DNA from 3 places in the Streptococcus handemini genome. Region 2 is predicted to be linked to each of the others. Evidence: predicted binding sites of a transcription regulator. Region 2 holds the regulator's gene; each other region holds the start of a gene.

Region 1 (6,472 bases), on a different contig from region 2:
CTGTTTGTCGTATTGATGATCTTCATGCGTGACCTCCAATCATTATTTGCCTTTATTATAGCACTCTTAGTGGGATTTGACTAGCCTTATTTGTCTTTTTGAGCTAATTTCCACTGCTCAATGCCCCATTTGTGGCTACCTCGTTTGAGCTTGTCAATGGCTGTCTCAATATCAAACCACGCTAGGTGGTTAAAGTCTTCTAGCGGTTGCCCAATTTCTTGGTAGCTGGTCACTTCATAGATATAGGCAGGATTGTAGTAATAGGTATCTCGGTGGCGTGAGTAGAAGTATTCATCTGCCTGACCGTAATAAGCACCAATCTCTGCTGTAAATCCCAGTTCTTCTATCAATTCGCGTTCAAGAGCGTTCAAATGATTTTCCCCATCTTCAATCTCTCCTCCTGGGAGAAACCAAGCACCGTTTGGAGCTTGCACGAGAATAATCTGCTCTTTTTTTGCATCGGGAATGACAGCGTAGACGCCGTAGCGATTCTGATAGGTCACCCCTGCTTCTTTTTTGCCAAATATTGCCTGTGTCATTGGTCTTCCTCAACTATGATTTTTTTCAATTATAGCATAAATATAGGAAAAAGAAAGCCTATTTTACTTTAATTGAAATAGCACCCTTGCTGGTTAGAACAGCGCGTAAATCTTTTTCTTCTGGATGTTCCAAATAGAAGTCTGTCAGTGCATCTTCGATATGTTCTTGAATGGTTCTACGAAGCGGACGGGCTCCCATTTTTGGATCATAACCTAAGTCCACTAACTTTTCTTTGACCTTGTCGGTCACATGGAGTGTCAGACCAGTTGTTGCCAAGCGCTTATTAACATCAAGGAGCATGAGGTCCACGATATGAAGGAGATTTTCCTTGCTGAGGGCATGGAATTCAATAATGCCGTCAAATCGGTTCATAAATTCAGGGCTAAAGAAATTGCTCAATTGACCGAGAACAGACTGGGACCGTCCTTCCATAGCAGCACCGAAGCCGACACTTGCTTCTACCTTGCCTGTTCCGGCATTTGAAGTCATGATGATAATGGTATCTTTGAAGCTAACAGTGCGACCTTGGCCGTCTGTCAAGCGACCGTCATCAAGGACTTGGAGGAACATGTGCATGACATCAGGGTGGGCTTTTTCAATCTCATCAAGAAGAATGAGCGAGTAAGGGTTGCGACGGACTTTTTCGGTTAATTGGCCTGCTTCCTCATAGCCGACATAGCCTGGAGGAGCACCGACTAATTTTGCAACAGCATGTTTTTCCATGTACTCGGACATATCAAAGCGAATCATACTATCGGCAGAACCAAAGAGTTCGATGGCGAGTTGTTTGGATAGCTCGGTTTTTCCGACCCCTGTTGGTCCAACGAAAAGGAAGCTTCCAATTGGACGGTTCGGTGCACCAAGTCCTACCCGATTGCGGCGAATGGCTTTGGCAATCTTATCAACGGCATCGTCTTGACCGATAACGTGTGCCTTGAGGTCGCTTGCAAGATTGATTAGCTGCGATTGTTCTTTTTCCTTCAAATCACCGACTGGAATATTGGTTTTTTGCTCAATGATGGCTTCAATTTCTTTTTCGGTAATGACAGGAATATCTTCCTCGCTGATTGTCGCTTTTTGCATTTCCTTATATTTAGCAATCTGATCGCGGTAGTAGGCTGCCTTTTCAAAGTCTTCATCACGAGTGGCCTGGGCCTTGCGATTTTCAGCATCAATCAAGCGCTGGTCGATTTCTTTTGGATCAACGAAATTCAGAGTCAAGTTCATCTTCGAACCAGCCTCATCTAACAAGTCAATAGCCTTGTCTGGCAAGAAGCGGTCTTGAATGTAGCGGTTGGATAAAATTGCTGCCGCTTCAATGGCTTCATCAGTATATTTGACATGATGATAGTCTTGGTACTTGCTTTGGATACCTTTTAGAATGGTAATGGTTTCGTCCACACTTGGCTCATCCACCTTGACAGGCTGCATACGGCGTTCCAGGGCAGCATCTTTTTCGATAATTCGGTATTCGTTGAGTGTGGTCGCACCGACCAGCTGCATTTCTCCCCGAGCAAGGGCAGGTTTCAAAATATTGCCTGCGTCCATATTGCCGTCACCGGCAGAACCAGCACCGACGATTTCATGGATTTCATCGATAAAGAGAATAATTTCCTTGCGGTTGCGGATTTCTTCCATGAGTTTTTGCATGCGCTCTTCAAATTGCCCACGGATACCCGTTCCTTGAACGAGGCTAACCACATCGAGTCGAATGACTTCACGGCCTTGAAGTTTTTGTGGCACATCTCCGTCAACGATTTTTTGAGCCAGACCTTCGACAACGGCTGTTTTTCCGACCCCAGGTTCTCCGATTAGGACAGGATTATTCTTAGTCCTACGGTTGAGAATTTCAATAACACGTTTGATTTCTTCGTCTCGACCGATAACAGGATCAATATCCCCACGGCGAGCAATTTCAGTGACGTTGATGCCAAATTCTTCTAGGAGGCCATTCGGCTGTTTTGGAGGAGGAGTTGGACCGCCATTGTTGCCACGATTGCCACCGCCTGCTTGGGTAGGAGGTGTTTGATTGCGAGCTTTTCCAGCTGGTGTATGTCCTGGAACGCCTCCAATATTATTGAAAAATTCGCTAAATGGATCCATACTATTTGGATTTGCTAGATCACCTAATCCCTTTAAAATAGCGTTATTTGGGTCAGTCTTCATGATTTGGTAACAGTTGTGGCAGAGATCCACTTGTTGTTGTTTTCCATTTAGATTTGTATAAAGATGAATGGTCGCATCATTGATATTACAGTTATGACAAAGCATAGGCAAACCTCTTTTCTGTGAGAAATTCTGCCTTTAGAGATGTTGGAAATCATACAGGAAAATGGGCTTTCACACTGTAAAAATCAAATAGTCAATAAAGGTCAGATATACATTTATTATATCAAGATTTCGCTAAAATGCAAGAATCTGCTACCTAAATTGAAATGAATTTGGAGGAAAGTCAGAATAAAAATGGATAAAGCAAGACTTTTTAATGAAAATATGGTAAAATACTCCTGTAATTAAGATACTTAGAAATAGGAGAAGTGATATGGAATCACATTTGGCAAGAATTATTAATCGTTTAGAAGCAATGGCAACGGACGGTGGCACACTAAAACGGAATTTTGAACGTGATGGTGTTGTGGTTGCGGAAGTTGCCTATAGCTTTGATGAAGAAAATGGTTCAGTCTTTACTCTTCGTGATGTAGCAGCGCGTGAAACCTATACGTTTGATAGCGTCGACTTGATTGCAATGGAAATTTACGAATTATTGTACTAATTCTAACGAAGATTCGAAAAGCACTACGGTGCTTTTTTATTGCTTTGAATATTTAAACGAATATATTGCATTTTTATTCAAAAATGATATAATAGAGTGCATATAGTATGAAAAGAGGTAACTAAATGGATTTTTCGTTTCTTCCCAAGTATTGGGACTATTTTAACTACGGAGCGCTTGTTACGCTTCTGATTGCAGCTTTAGTTGTATTCTTTGGGAGTATCATTGGAATTTTGCTGGCCTTTGCTCAGCGTAGTAAATTCCGTCCCTTAGCCTGGCTAGCTAATATCTATGTTTGGATTTTTCGTGGAACCCCGATGGTGGTACAAATCATGATTTCTTTTGCGGTGATGAATATTACAGCACCGACTTTTGAATTAGGGATTTTATCTGTTGATTTGTCACGCTTGTTGCCAGGGATTATCGTGATTTCGATGAACAGTGGTGCTTACGTGTCAGAAACGGTACGAGCAGGAATTAACGCTGTACCAAAGGGGCAATTAGAAGCAGCTTATTCCTTAGGAATTCGTCCTTTTGAAGCTATGAAATCCGTCATTATGCCACAGGCTATTAAGAATATTTTACCAGCCTTGGGAAATGAATTTGTGACGATTTTAAAAGATAGCTCCCTCTTGTCAACTATCGGTGTGATGGAATTGTGGAATGGTGCGACAACCGTTGCTGCGACGACCTATTTGACCCTGACACCGCTCTTGTTTGCGGCTGCTTATTATCTCGTGATGACCAGCGTGTTGACCTTAGCCATTCAAGTATTTGAGAAACAATTAAATAAAGGAGGGCAAACTCATGCATGAGGGGATTATTTCGATTAAAAATCTGCATAAATCATTTGGAAAGAATGAAGTGCTAAAAGGGATTGATTTGGACATTGAGAAGGGCCAGGTCGTTGTCATCATTGGACCATCTGGTAGTGGAAAATCAACCTTCTTGCGAACCATGAATCTGCTGGAAGTACCGACCAAGGGGACGGTTACCTTTGAAGGCGTTGATATTACTGATCAGTCAAATGATATTTTTAAGATGAGAGAAAAAATGGGCATGGTCTTTCAGCAGTTCAATCTTTTCCCCAATATGTCGGTGTTGGACAATATTACCCTGTCACCGATTAAGACCAAGGGATTGGCGAAGAGCGAGGCTGAAAAAATTGCCTATGATTTGCTTGAAAAAGTGGGATTGCCGGACAAGGCCCATGCATATCCGCAGAGCTTATCAGGTGGTCAGCAGCAGCGGATTGCGATTGCCCGTGGTCTAGCTATGGATCCAGATGTATTGCTCTTTGATGAACCGACTTCAGCTCTTGATCCCGAGATGGTAGGAGAAGTGTTAAGCGTGATGCAAGAGTTGGCAAAATCTGGGATGACCATGGTCATTGTGACACATGAAATGGGTTTTGCTCGTGAGGTAGCTGACCGTGTCATCTTTATGGACGGCGGCATCGTCGTAGAAGACGGAACGCCGCAACAAATCTTTGAAGAAACCAAGGAAGAACGAACCAAAAATTTCTTGTCGAAGGTACTATAAGCGTAATGATATTGGTTATGAAATGGAAATAATTGAGCCATATCAATCGATTCCATCCGGGTTAGTGACAAACACAACATTATTATCAATGATTTTTGTAGAGAAAATTAGAAATACTAGTTCATACAGTTATTTTTTAAATCACAGAATTTTCAGAATTTATGTGACTTTGTAGGGATAGTATTGCTATAATATACGTACCATTAAAAAAAGGAGAGTTGGCAACGAATGCACTTATTCAGTATCTTCTTTACTATCGTTTGTGGTAAAGAAAAAGGCGGCTAGTCGCCTTTTTCTTTATCAACACTCTAATTAAAATTGGCAAGGAAATGAACACAATGGCGGTTTGGATAAAAAGATTGCAAGAAGAATATTTAGAAACGAGACTTCATTCTGGAGAGGACTTTTTAGAGTGGTTCATCCAAAGAAAAATGACCTGGGGACAAAGGTGGGGGCTAGTATTGATACTCAATTTTATCCTTCAACCTCTGATTTGGAATGTATCCCTTATTGTATGGATTTTTTGGTTCTCATTTATTCTTTTCATTTTTTACATTTTAGGGAAGCTATTCTTTTTAGGGAAGTCCTTGTATAGGTTCTATGTTAAAAAAGGCTTAAAAAAATAGTCATTCGTTTTTAGGGATTACGTGGTTAACATCTCTTGCTTGAAACCAAATGAAATTGAAAGAGTAAACATGACCGCTGGAGTTGTTCAGCGGTTTTTGATGGTAGTTTTTGCCTATAGGGATGACGAATAAAAAGTGCTAAAGTCAGATGAATATTTTTGGTATAATGGAGAACATATATAAAAGGAGATGAGACGGTGCAGATCTTACTGGCAAAGAAATTAACGTAGCTGGTGGTATTGAAAGTAGCGAAAAATCTCCATCCATCTTCTAACGTATTGCCTTGATATTGAAAAGTAATCCGTTTTTTAAAAAGATGAACGAAGATTTTATATAGTGGAATAAATCATTTCCTAAAAAAATTGTAGACGGTTTAGAAGTTTACTTTGATTTCTTTTTATAATAGATAATCATTCCCAATAAGGAACCCAAAAATCCCCAAAGTGCTCCTTCTAAAAATTTCATATATAGCCTCCTTCTACTGGTTCGTAACAGAGTAGATGGTAGTTGCAACATCCCCATCCCAAGTCTGTTCAGCCTTTAAGTTGATACTCTTCAATAGTAAGGTTTCCTTTTTCTAATTCGCTTTTTGTAACATTTAAAAACTCATCGTCCGTTATAATATGCTCAGACAAGACAGAGACGTTTTTTTATGCTTCTTGAGAATTCTTGAGCAGAAACAGTTGTAGTAAGTAGAGAAGGAATGAATAGGTTGACGAAAGAAATAGCTATGAAACTTGTAGCGATAATTTGTTTTTTCATCATTTTTCTCCTTTACATTCAAACGAAAAGCATAGGTAACAAATGTAATCGATTACATTTGTTATTTTATCACATTTTATAAAAAAAACAAGTCTTGTTTAGCAAAAAAGAATATGGTATAACAAATAGCTAATGAATTTTCTACCCTACTCCCTTCATTTTTGTTATAATAGGAAAAAAGAAAAGGAGATGAGAAATGACAGTCATTGATGGGAAGGTCTTAGCAGCG
Region 2 (6,472 bases):
GCGAAGGAATTATGCGACTATGTACGAGGTCATTGGCAGATAGAGAGTATGCATTGGTTATTAGATATTGTTTTTCGAGAAGATGCGAATAAAACTTTGAACAAGCAGTTAGCGTTTAATTTGAATGTGATGGACAAATTCTGCCTAGCTGTCCTAAAACGGTTGGATTTTGGAAAGAAAATGAGCATGCGTCGTAAGAAATATGTCCTTAGTCTATCCTTTGACCAGTATTTAAAACGATTACTTTAAATCAAAAAAGTGTTTGAGGTAGAAAAAAGCCGAAGACCGTTTCATGCGTTTGTCGTGGCTAAAATAACAAATCCCTTGCCAAATCCTGTGAAATTTGGTAAGATGATAGAGTTGCGATACGCAATAAATACTCATCTCAAATCCATTGTGGGCCTGTTGCCAAAAGGTTGGACTGCAAGCTGACGTTTGAGAGAGGAGAAAAAACAAAAAGGAGACATTACTCATGGCAGTAATTTCAATGAAACAACTTCTTGAGGCTGGTGTTCACTTTGGTCACCAAACTCGTCGCTGGAACCCTAAAATGGCGAAATACATCTTTACAGAACGTAACGGTATCCACGTTATCGACCTCCAACAAACTGTAAAATTGGCTGACCAAGCATACGACTTTATCCGTGATGCAGCAGCAAATGATGCAGTAATCTTGTTCGTTGGTACGAAAAAACAAGCTGCAGAAGCAGTGAAAGACGAAGCTATCCGTTCTGGCCAATATTTCATCAACCACCGTTGGTTGGGTGGAACTCTTACAAACTGGGGAACAATCCAAAAACGTATCGCTCGTTTGAAAGAAATCAACCGCATGGAAGAAGAAGGAACATTTGACGTTCTTCCTAAGAAAGAAGTAGCCTTGTTGAACAAACAACGTGCTCGTCTTGAAAAATTCTTGGGCGGTATCGCAGACATGCCACGTATTCCAGATGTCATGTTCGTTGTTGACCCACATAAAGAGCAAATCGCTGTGAAAGAAGCAAAAAAATTGGGAATTCCAGTTGTTGCGATGGTTGACACAAACACTGACCCAGATGATATCGATGTAATCATCCCAGCAAACGATGATGCAATCCGCGCTGTTAAATTAATCACTGCGAAAATGGCTGACGCAATTATCGAAGGCCGTCAAGGTGAAGATAGCGTTGAATCAGTAGAAGCAGAATTGGCGGCTACTGAAGCAGAAGTAACATCAATCGAAGAAATCGTTGAAGTTGTAGAAGGCGACAACAACTAATCACTCGAAAACATCCTAAGGGGCGGGGCTCAGCCCTCCCCTTTTTTACTTAAATATTAAAATAGGAGATATACTATGGCAGAAATTACAGCTAAACTTGTAAAAGAATTGCGTGAAAAATCTGGTGCTGGTGTCATGGACGCGAAGAAAGCCCTTGTTGAAGTAGATGGTGACATCGAAAAAGCGATTGAATTGCTTCGTGAAAAAGGAATGGCAAAAGCAGCTAAGAAAGCTGATCGTGTAGCAGCAGAAGGTTTGACTGGTGTTTACGTGGATGGAAATGTAGCAGCAGTTGTTGAAGTAAATGCTGAAACAGACTTCGTTGCGAAGAATGCTCAATTCGTTGAATTGGTCAATGAAACAGCTAAAGTAATCGCAGAAGGTAAACCAGCTAACAATGAAGAAGCTCTTGCTCTTACAATGCCTTCAGGTGAAACGCTTGAAGCAGCTTACGTAAATGCAACTGCAACAATCGGAGAAAAAATCTCATTCCGTCGCTTTGCCTTGATTGAAAAAACAGATGCCCAAGCATTTGGTGCTTACCAACACAATGGCGGACGTATCGGTGTTATCTCTGTCATCGAAGGTGGCGATGAAACGCTTGCAAAACAAGTATCAATGCATATCGCTGCGATGAAACCAACTGTTCTTTCATACAAAGAATTGGATGAGCAATTCGTGAAAGATGAATTGGCACAATTGAACCACGCAATCGAACAAGACAATGAAAGCCGTGCAATGGTTGGTAAACCAGCCCTTCCATTCTTGAAATATGGATCAAAAGCACAATTGTCTGACGATGTGATTGCACAAGCAGAAGAAGACATCAAAGCAGAATTGGCTGCTGAAGGCAAACCAGAAAAAATCTGGGATAAAATCCTTCCAGGTAAAATGGATCGCTTCATGCTTGACAACACAAAAGTTGACCAAGCTTACACACTCCTTGCACAAGTCTACATCATGGATGACAGCAAGACAGTTGAAGCTTACCTTGACTCAGTAAACGCTAGCGTTGTAGCATTTGCGCGCTTCGAAGTGGGTGAAGGAATTGAAAAAGCAGCAAACGACTTTGAATCAGAAGTTGCTGCAACAATGGCTGCGGCTCTTGGTAAATAAGAAGTGTAACTAAAAAGAGAGGAACAAGTGTTCTTCTCTTTTTTACTGTTTATCGTAGGATATAAGTATCCCAATGTTCATCTGTGACATCTGTAAAGACTGATTTAAGCGTCATCGCACAGGGATCCACATCATCTGCTTCAAAGATAATGGAGCTATATTGCTGAAAGAGGTAGGGAATCAGTTAATTGAGAAAGACTTGGAGGCAGTCTATGCTCTTTGCCCACAGATAGGCAATTTCATTTCCGTCAAGAAAAGCTAGACAAGTGATATCGTCTTTTTCAATGTGATAGCAAACAGTGGAAGGAAGTTCCTTGAAAAACTCGTCTTTCTCTCCTGTAAATGGACTGATTGCCTGATGTGTATTCTGGTAATGATTCAGCAACAGATTGCAACAACGATAGTAGATGTTTTCCGTTTGTTCTGCTATTTGAAATTGAATGGGGACAGGATTTCCAAGGTAATCTTGTATGCTAACTTCCATCTCATAGCATTTTCGCAGGCATTTAAAACCTCCTGCCTCTAAAAAAGCGATGAGGGTCTGGTCTGTAGAATCAAGCGTGACCTGTAAAGGGCGCTTGGTATGCTGGAGAATGGCTTGAAAAAGCGAAGGAGCAAGGCTTATATCATACTGCTTCAACTGAAAATTTAGATAAATATTTTGGTTGTGATAAGGATTTTCCTTGAAATAGATTGTTCCAAATGATTGATTTTTGTGGTAGAGGGTCACAGAATCGGTCTGAAACTGAAATTGTAGAGCTGTCATATTAGCCTGCTAAGAAGTGACGGATTTCTTCTTCTGTCATAGAACTGTCACAGCGAACCTGAACACCCGCTGCACTTGTGTATAAGAGGGCTGGAACTGTAGCTACTTGGTAGCGCTGACGAAGTGCTTGGAGTTGTGGATCAGGATTAGAGCTGTCGATAAAATAGACGGTTAATCCAGCAGCTTGTGCAACGTTATGGAGTTTTGGTACAAAACGTTGGCAATAAGGGCAGGTCGCACGTCCTAAAAAGAGAATGGCTGGTTCTTCCTGCGCGAGTAAACGTTCGGCTTCTTCGATAGAAATTGCTGTAAAATCTTGTACGAGCTTTTGAAATGAATTGGTAAACATCGTAACTCCTTTCTATATCTTAGTATAGGAAAAATGAGGAAGAAAGGCAAGAGATAAAGAAGTATAGTCCAATTTGTAGGTGAAAAAATGGACTGATACTCCCTAATGTATATTACCATTTATATCCCTTGAACAAACAGAACAGCGTGGCTTTTGCTTTTCAAAGTTTGTGATTTACGATATAATAGTCAAAGATAGTCAGAGAAAGAGGTGGATTCTATGGTGATGAAAAATACATCTGATTATATCGAAGAGCATATTAAGGCGCTTTTAGAGCAAGTAAGTGTAGCAGAGTTGCGTAGGAGTGAGTTGGCTAGTCGGTTTGAAGTGGTACCAAGTCAGATTAATTATGTGATTAAGACACGGTTTACGGCTAGTCGTGGCTATATTGTCGAAAGTAAGCGTGGTGGCGGTGGCTACATCCGCATTGGGCGTGTCACCTTTTCGGACAAGCATGAGTTGGTTCACGACTTACTACATAATATGGGGAAAGAAGTGTCTGGCACGGTCTTCGCGGATATTTTACAGCTGTTATTTGATGAGCAGCTGATGACAGAGCGAGAAGGCAATCTCTTGTTGTCAATTGGGAGCGATGAGGTGTTGGGAACGGATGCCCCTGCCATCCGTGCACGGATGCTACGACAACTACTACGACGATTGGATAGGAAAGAGGATTAGGATGAAATTTTCAAAAGGATTACAACGTGCCTATGAAGATGCGCAGTTTATTGGACAGCGCTATATGTGTGACTACCTAGAAACTTGGCATTTATTATTGGCTTTTGTGATCAATCCAGATACGATTGCAGGAGCTGTTTTGGCAGAATATCCTACAGATATTGCAGACTATGAGCAGGCAACTCGTCTGGTAACAGAGCGTAGCTATCGTGAAGAATTGGAAGAGTTTGCGCTGTTGCACACGTCAAAACGTTTGAATGAAGTGATTGGGTTTGCCCATAAGATTGCGGAAATTGTCAAAGCAAAGCAGGTGGGAACAGAGCATGTTTTTATGGCAATGTTACTCGATAAACGTTCGGTTGCTTCACAGATTTTAGATAGGGCCGGTTTTCATTTTGAAGATTCAGATGATAAGATTCGCTTTATTGATTTGCGGAAGAATTTAGAGGCAAAAGCTGGATTTACGAAAGAAGATTTGAAAGCTATTCGTAGTACGATGAAAGGTAGTCGTGCCAATCGTCCAACTATGGCCAATATGATGGGCATGTCACCAGCACCGCAGACAGGTGGTTTAGAAGACTATACACGAGATTTGACTGCGTTGGCTCGTGCAGGACAGATTGAGCCAGTGATTGGACGTGAGTCAGAAATTTCTCGAATGATTCAAGTTTTGTCACGCAAGACCAAGAATAATCCTGTCTTAGTAGGAGAAGCAGGGGTTGGGAAAACAGCGCTTGCCTTGGGGTTGGCTCAACGGGTAGCAGACGGTGAAGTGCCAGCTAGTCTAGCTAAGATGCGGGTCTTGGAGTTGGACTTGATGAATGTCATTGCAGGAACACGTTTTCGTGGCGATTTTGAGGAACGAATGAACAATATCATTAACGATATTGAAGAAGATGGGAATGTTATCCTTTTTATTGATGAGCTCCATACGATTATGGGATCAGGTAGCGGAATTGATTCGACTTTAGATGCAGCTAATATCCTAAAACCAGCTCTTGCACGGGGAACTTTGCGAACAGTTGGTGCAACGACCCAAGATGAATATCAAAAACATATTGAAAAAGATGCGGCTCTCTCCCGTCGATTTGCCAAGGTGACAGTCGATGAACCAAGTGTGGCTGATAGTATTGCTATTTTACAAGGATTAAAACCGGCCTATGAACGCCACCATAAAATACAGATTACAGAGGAAGCTGTTCGTACGGCTGTGCTGTTTGCTAAACGGTACTTGACCAGCAAAAATTTGCCAGACTCAGCTATTGATTTACTTGATGAAGCGAGTGCAACAGTACAAAATCAGCAAAAAACCAGCGGTAAACAGTCTGAATTGTCTGCGGCTGATCAGGCACTGATGGATGGAAAGCATAAGACAGTCAGTCAGCTGTTGATGAAGGAGTTAGAGGAAGAAAACCAAGAAATACTAGGTAATGCCAAAGTAACAGAAGAAGATGTGTTGCTAACTCTTAGTCGCTTATCCGGTATTCCAGTTGCGAAGCTGAGCCAGACAGATGTGAAAAAATATTTGAATTTAGAAGCTGCATTGCATAAGCGTGTGATTGGGCAAGAAGCTGCTATTTCGGCGGTCAGTTGTGCTATTCGCCGAAACCAATCTGGCATTCGGACAGGCAAGCGTCCTATTGGTTCCTTTATGTTCTTAGGCCCTACTGGGGTCGGAAAAACAGAGTTGGCAAAGGCTTTGGCTGAGGTATTATTTGATGATGAATCGGCTCTCATTCGTTTTGATATGAGTGAGTATATGGAAAAATTTGCGGCTAGTCGGTTAAATGGTGCCCCTCCAGGCTATGTTGGCTACGAAGAAGGCGGTGAGCTGACGGAAAAAGTCCGTAACAAACCCTATGCGGTTCTATTATTTGATGAGGTTGAAAAAGCACACCCTGATACCTTTAATCTTCTCTTGCAGGTATTAGATGATGGAGTCTTGACAGATAGTAAGGGACGGAAGGTTGATTTTTCAAATACCCTCATTATCATGACCTCCAATCTTGGTGCAACAGCCTTACGCGATGATAAGACAGTTGGTTTTGGAGCACTTGATTTGTCACAAAGTCAGGAACATGTTGAAAAACGTATTTTTGAAGAGTTAAAAAAAGCCTATCGCCCAGAGTTCATCAACCGAATTGATGAGAAGATTGTCTTCCATAGTTTGAGTGATCACGATATGCAAGAAGTGGTGAAAGTGATGATTCGTCCCCTTCAAACCGTGATGGATGAAAAGGGTATTCAGTTCAAGATTCAACCTTCTGCATTGAAATTACTAGCAAAAGAAGGTTATGACAGAGAAATG
Region 3 (6,472 bases), on a different contig from region 2:
CTAACAAATTTGGAAAAACCAGACACGGGACATGTGGCTATCAATGGTAGATCAAACCAAACACAAGAGATTTTTCATGATCTGGCTTTTATGCTGAATACAGCATCCCTCTATCCCCAATTAACAGGCTATGATCATCTCAGCTATGTGGCAAAACTGCACCAGATTTCTAAGCAAGAAGTGAAAGAGTTGGTTGAACAAGTAGGGATTGGTCATTATGTTAAAAAACGAGTTGCTAGCTATTCTATGGGGATGAAGCAAAAGCTCTTATTTGTCATGGCGATTTTACCAAGACCTAAACTGTTGCTGTTGGATGAGCCACATGTAGGTCTTGATCCGACAAATATTATTCAACAGCGAGAGATTTTATTGGAACTGCAAGAAAAAGGAACGGCTATCCTCCTGTCGTCACACCATTTGTCTGAAATTGAGAAATTAACCCATCAGATTTATTTTTTAAAGGATACCCAGTTGATTGAAAAAGAAATACGAACGCTGGACTATGATTATCAGTTACTGGTGGAAGATTGCCCTGAGTTGAGGCAGGCTTTGAATCTGTTTCCAACTATGTTAGTCCAACGAGTAGAGCAGACAATGTGGGGAGTCTTTACTGTAGAAGAAAATATACTACCGTTTTTGCAGCGAATTCCTGCTTCTAAAGTTAAATCCTTATCGAAAACATCAGAATATATGGAGAGCTTGTATCGAACTCTCTATGTACCAGAGAGGAGGAATCCTGATGAAACTATGGTTTGAGATGAAAAAAATCTTTTCTTCTAGTATCTACTGGTTTTTCGTTTTTCTTAGTATTGGCCTAATGCTTTCTCCTATTTTTCATAGGGAGAAAAACGAGAATGATTATGTTTCAGCTTATACAATAGAGCTGGAAAATATCGGTACTGTTCTCACAAATCTAAAAATTGATGAACAGTCAGAGGAACAGGTGCTAAAAGCTGGAATTCTAAGTGATGTTGAGACGCTTAAACATGCCTTAAAAGAGAAAACATTCGATAGAATTCCTCGCCATCGTACGCAGATGTATCAGGATTTGGAACGACTAGTTGGGAAATATGAAGGAACATTTCGGCAGTTTGGTTCATTGACCAAGGAAGAAGTGCGGCACAAGAAAGTTTGGAATGATTGGCTGGTAAAATACAGTCTAGCTGATGAACCCGAACAGAAAGGCTGGTCTACAGGAAGAATGCTTCAAAAATCTGTCGAACAACTCTTTTCGTTTGGGGGAATTTGTTTAGTTGGCATTTTCTTTCTCATTTTTCAGAGCTTTGACCGCAGAGAAGCCTATCAACGCTGGCAGCTTGTGCAAGTAGACAGTTGTAGCTCGCAGGAGATTCGGCGGATACTAGCTAGTGTCTTCTTGTCAACGGTGGTGTTAGCGATAAGTGGTCTGAGTATGGTAGGACATGGTCTAGTGAAAGGCTATTGTCAGTGGTCTACTTTTTTGGAGCCGGTGGAACTTGTTGGACAAGGTAAACTCATTCCTCTTTGGTTGTACCTGCTTTGTCTATGTACTATCTGGTTCATAATAGTAATCGGTCTAAGGTTAATCGTTGCTATTTTGACATATACATTCAGGCAAGATATAGTTTTTTTAGCTTGTGCTAGCTTTTTAGTATTTTTCCTTGCAGGCGCATCAGAAGGTGCTAGCGGTTTTTCAACAATTCTATCAGCTCCTGTTTTTCTTCATCAGGCTGATTTGCGGACCGTTTTTTTGCAACTTGATGGCTTGGCATTGATAGAATTACTTAGTTTCATCTTTTTTTATCTGTTTGCAGATAAGAGGCGACTTAAACTCTCTATGTCTCAGCAACAGCAATTTGAAACTCCCGATTTATCTCATTCGTGGTCTTTTGAATGGTTACAGTATCGGCGAACACCTTCCCTATCTTATTGGGGGATGGGGATTTTACTACTTGCTGTGCTTTTTTCCATTATGACAACTTTTCAGAAAAATCAGGTAGTAAAGGAAGAAAGGGAAAGTCTGGAGCTAGTTGCGACATTTAGTAAGAGAGAACAGTTCATTAATCGAGAAATAGATGCAAAAATCGACCAGTACCGACAGCTGATACAAGCAGATGATTCTTATAAAAATGATTTGGATAAACTGGTTACGACTCGTAAGATGCAAGAAAAAGAGCAGGAATTTTTCAACCGAATCTATCAGGCTTATTATCAAAATCAGAAAAAACTCCCAAGTATTTATAGGGACTATCTGCAGTTTGTTCAGAAAACGTTGTTAAAAGGAGAAGAGACAGCCTTTTATGAGGGAGATGTTGGCGCAACTCGCACTTTGGAGAATTTACGGCGTTATCAGAGCAGATATGAGATGAGTAGCTATTATTGGGAACAGGTGGAAAAAGCTGGGGCTCCTGTAAGTAGAAGAGGGAAGGAAATCATTATTGAAGACTTGGAAAATCGGTTTGCTACCAATGATGCAAACTTTCCAGTAGAAGATGTTGCTTGGGGAGTTTCGAGAGATTTTTCGGGTGTAGGAACGTTGAGAACCTTTGTAGATGGACCTTTTTATCTTTGTATTATGATGTTGGCAGTCTGGTTAGGCAGTCGTGGAAAAGCAGTTGAGGTGGAAGGAAAAACATGGTTTTTTCACTGTACGCAACCAGTGTCATTACGAGGAGTTTTGCTTCAGAAATGGTGGCAAGGTCTACTGATTGCTTGTGTGACAACGGTTTTGTTCAGTATGATCATTTTTGTCGTGCAATCTATAGTTCATGGGATTGGAGCATGGCAGGATGGCATTATTGCGATGTCACATCAAGAACAGGGTCTTTTTTTACATTTTCTAAAAGAGGAAAATATTTGGGTACAGTTTGTGCCAAATCTTCACTATCTGTGCTGGATGTTTTTAGGAATTATAGGATTGGAAATAGTTCTTGTTTCTGTCAATCATCTCATGCAAGCTTTTTTGTCGAATCGAATTTTGGTTTTCTTGCTGGTCTCAACGGGTTTAGTTGTGGTTGATATAGTACTTTTCCGTGATTTTGTTTTCAATGGAATTGATATTTTTCGTAAATTTTATTTTTGGAGATAACTGTTTGCAATCTACTCCCATTTGTGAAAGAGATTCCATCATGATAGAATAGTGGTAGTCGTGTTTCAGAACAATCTCCTCTTTCATTCCACTGTTTTTCTCGCTCTGGTTGTTAGGTTTGTGAAAAAATGTCCACCGGGCGTTTTTTCTGATATAATGAAGAGAAGAAATGCGAGGAAGCTATGATCGTTATTGATGAAATTCAGAAATTAAGCAAGGAAAGATTAGGTTTATTGACAGTCTTAACAGGAGAAGATGTTGGCCAGTTTCAATTGGCCAAAGAAGCGTTGCTGAAACAAATTAGTTTTGATAGTAGTGATTTGAGCTATGCCTATTTTGATATGTCAGAGGTAGCCTATCGACAGGTGGAACTTGATTTGGTATCCTTGCCTTTTTTCTCTGATGAAAAAATTGTTATTCTGGATTATTTTTCGGATGTGACGACAGATAAGAAACGCTATTTAAGTGATGATGAGCTCAAGCAATTTGAGACGTATCTTGCTCAGCCAGTTGAAACAACCCATTTGATCATTATTGCCGCTGGAAAATTAGATAGCAAACGCCGTCTAGTCAAACTCTTAAAACGAGATGGTCTTGTGTTGGAAGCAACTGCTCTCAAAGAAGTAGAATTTCGGCAATTTTTCATGCAAAAAACGAGAGAAATGGGCCTTAACTTGGAGAATCAAGTCTTTGAACATCTCCTGATGAAATCGAATCTTGATTTTGCTGAGATGCATAAAAATCTTTCTTTTTTACAGTCCTATAAGGGCAGTAGCCAGATTAGTTTAGACGATATTGAGCAAGCTATTCCCAAGACCTTACAGGATAATGTATTTGATATGAGTCAACTTCTTCTGCAAGGGAAGATTGATCCAGCTAGGCAATTAGTCCGTGATTTGCGTTTGCAAGGCGAGGATGAAATCAAATTGATTGCGATATTGCTTAATCAATTCCGCCTTTTTTTACAGGTACAGTTATTGCAAAAAGAAGGGCAAGGAGAACAGCAGATTGTTGCAACATTATCAGAAATAGTCGGTCGAAAAATCAATCCTTTTCAAGTAAAGTTTGCCTTGCGAGATTCGCGTCCGCTCACTCTTTCTTTTCTCAAAAAAGCAATACAAGTCTTGATTGAAACGGACTATCAAATCAAGCAAGGATTATTTGAGAAGAATTACCTGTTTGATCTTGCTTTAATCAAAATTGCCAATGCATGATTTCAGACAAAAAAATTGAAACGGCTCTTAAATTGCGGTAAAATGAGTAGTGTAGAAGATTAAAGGAGGCCGAATATGGCAATTATTTTACCAGATTTACCATACGCTTATGATGCCCTTGAGCCACATATTGATGCAGAAACAATGACACTGCACCACGATAAGCACCATGCAACCTATGTTGCGAATGCAAATGCAGCCCTTGAAAAACACCCTGAAATTGGTGAAGACTTGGTAGCCTTGCTGTCAAACGTGGAAAACATCCCAGCAGATATTCGTCAAGCCTTGATTAACAATGGGGGTGGTCATTTGAACCATGCTCTTTTCTGGGAATTATTGTCACCAGAAAAAACAGAAGTTCCAGCTGAATTGGCAGCAGAGATTGTCGCTACATTTGGTTCATTTGACGAATTCCAAGCAGCCTTTACAACGGCAGCAACAACTCGTTTTGGATCAGGTTGGGCATTCTTGGTTGTCAATAAAGAAGGTCAATTAGAAATTGTTTCAACTGCAAATCAAGATACACCAATTATGAATGGTTTGACACCAATCTTAGCGCTTGATGTGTGGGAACATGCATATTACTTAAACTACCGCAATGTTCGTCCAAATTATATCAAAGCATTCTTCGAAATCATCAACTGGAACAAGGTCAACGAATTGTACCAAGCAGCAAAATAAAATGTGAACGATCAATAAAACAGTCCGGTGGACTGTTTTTTTAATCATTTTCTGCATAAATATGATAAACTAGAGTGATAAGTTCTTTGGAGAGGAGAATTGGTATGGAGATTGCGGCATTTGGTGTAGAAGAATGGTTAAATGATTGGGAAAAGCAAGCAGTCTATGATATTGCTGGGAGTTCGATTGACTCGTTGACAGTTACAGAAGTGCTAGCCTTGGGCGGACTTTCTCAGGAAGAATTTCTGGAAGAATTGTTACAGAAGAAGTTGAATTATGGCTGGATTGAAGGTTCGCCTACCTTTAAGGAGGAGGTAGCAAAATTATATCAACATGTAGCAACGAGCCAAATCCTCCAGACAAATGGAGCAACAGGAGCCAATCATTTGACTCTGTACGCCTTGATTGAAAAAGGGGATCATGTGATTTCGCTGTATCCTAGTTATCAGCAGTTGTATGATATTCCGAAATCGCTAGGAGCAGAAGTTTCCCTTTGGCAGATTCATGAGGAGAAAGGCTGGTTGCCCTCTTTGGATGAGCTAAGAAGTTTAATTCGTCCAGATACTAAGATGATTTGCATCAATAATGCCAATAATCCAACAGGTGCAGTCATGGAACGCCCATTTTTAGAGGAGCTTGTATCTATTGCTCAAGAAGTGGGAGCCTATATTTTATCTGATGAAGTCTATAAACCTTTGGATTCGCGTTATGATGTGCCAGCTATTGTGGATTTGTATGAAAAAGGTATCTCGGTTAACAGTATGTCAAAGACTTATTCTGTTGCTGGGTTACGAGTAGGTTGGGTTGTGGCAAATGATGAGTTGTCCAATTTGTTTAGGAAATACCGCGATTATACTATGATTTGTGCAGGGGTAGTGGATGATGCTCTTGCAAGCTATGTGTTACAGCATAAAGATGCAGTATTAGCGAGAAATCAAGCCATTGTAGAAGAAAATTTGAAGCTAGTCAGAGATTGGGTGGAAGGAGAGCCGCGTGTCAGTTTGGTATATCCAAGTGCTGTTCCAGTTTCCTTTATTAAGCTGGATGTTCCTGAGGAAATCGAAGCGTTCTGCCTGCGCCTATTGCAGGAAAAAGGTGTCTTATTAGTGCCTGGCAACCGCTTTGATCGGCCTGGCTATGCTCGTTTGGGCTACTGTACGCAAGCTAGTACCTTGAAAACAGGTCTAGCTCTATTATCAGACTTCTTGCGACAATATGATTAGCGTTCTAAGTTAGCTAGTTGATGAGAAAAATAGACCTCCCTTGCAAATTTGCGAGAGAGGTTTTTATTTATTTGATAAACATAGCATCACCAAAGCTAAAGAAGCGATATTCTTCTGTAATAGCATGATTGTATGCCTCAAGGACAAATTCGCGTCCGGCAAAGGCAGATACTAGCATGACCAAGGTTGATTTTGGCAAATGGAAATTGGTTGAAAAGGCATCGACCAGTTTGAATTGATAACCTGGTTTAATAAAGATATTGGTCCAGCCTGAGTCTGCTTGAATA

What was found. Region 2 encodes CtsR, which represses protease genes until heat stress. Its sites were predicted from a motif close to TTGGTCAAAAAAGGTCAAANA; they were not measured.
Region 1: a site for CtsR is predicted at 2,899-2,919, ahead of ABPH35_RS03095 (ATP-dependent Clp protease ATP-binding subunit). Genes of this name have one in related genera too.
Region 3: a site for CtsR is predicted at 3,185-3,205, ahead of holA (DNA polymerase III subunit delta). Genes of this name have one in related genera too.

Annotation. Positions count from the first base shown of each region.
Region 1 covers NZ_JBFRYH010000012.1:11,070-17,541, reverse strand. The annotation lists gene ABPH35_RS03105 (DUF1827 family protein) at 1-26, opposite strand, end outside; gene ABPH35_RS03100 (NUDIX hydrolase) at 87-539, opposite strand; gene ABPH35_RS03095 (ATP-dependent Clp protease ATP-binding subunit) at 598-2,811, opposite strand; gene ABPH35_RS03090 (DUF1797 family protein) at 3,083-3,313, shown strand; gene ABPH35_RS03085 (amino acid ABC transporter permease) at 3,439-4,128, shown strand; gene ABPH35_RS03080 (amino acid ABC transporter ATP-binding protein) at 4,121-4,855, shown strand; gene ABPH35_RS03075 (bifunctional methylenetetrahydrofolate dehydrogenase/methenyltetrahydrofolate cyclohydrolase) at 6,440-6,472, shown strand, end outside.
Region 2 covers NZ_JBFRYH010000010.1:62-6,533, forward strand. The annotation lists partial or broken gene ABPH35_RS02605 (ISAs1 family transposase) at 1-249, shown strand, start outside; gene rpsB (30S ribosomal protein S2) at 473-1,255, shown strand; gene tsf (translation elongation factor Ts) at 1,331-2,371, shown strand; gene ABPH35_RS02620 (hypothetical protein) at 2,556-3,137, opposite strand; gene traF (conjugal transfer protein TraF) at 3,139-3,486, opposite strand; gene ABPH35_RS02630 (CtsR family transcriptional regulator) at 3,706-4,164, shown strand; gene ABPH35_RS02635 (ATP-dependent Clp protease ATP-binding subunit) at 4,166-6,472, shown strand, end outside.
Region 3 covers NZ_JBFRYH010000029.1:8,637-15,108, reverse strand. The annotation lists gene ABPH35_RS05925 (ABC transporter ATP-binding protein) at 1-756, shown strand, start outside; gene ABPH35_RS05920 (hypothetical protein) at 740-3,067, shown strand; gene holA (DNA polymerase III subunit delta) at 3,250-4,281, shown strand; gene sodA (superoxide dismutase SodA) at 4,357-4,962, shown strand; gene ABPH35_RS05905 (aminotransferase) at 5,067-6,185, shown strand; gene queA (tRNA preQ1(34) S-adenosylmethionine ribosyltransferase-isomerase QueA) at 6,253-6,472, opposite strand, start outside.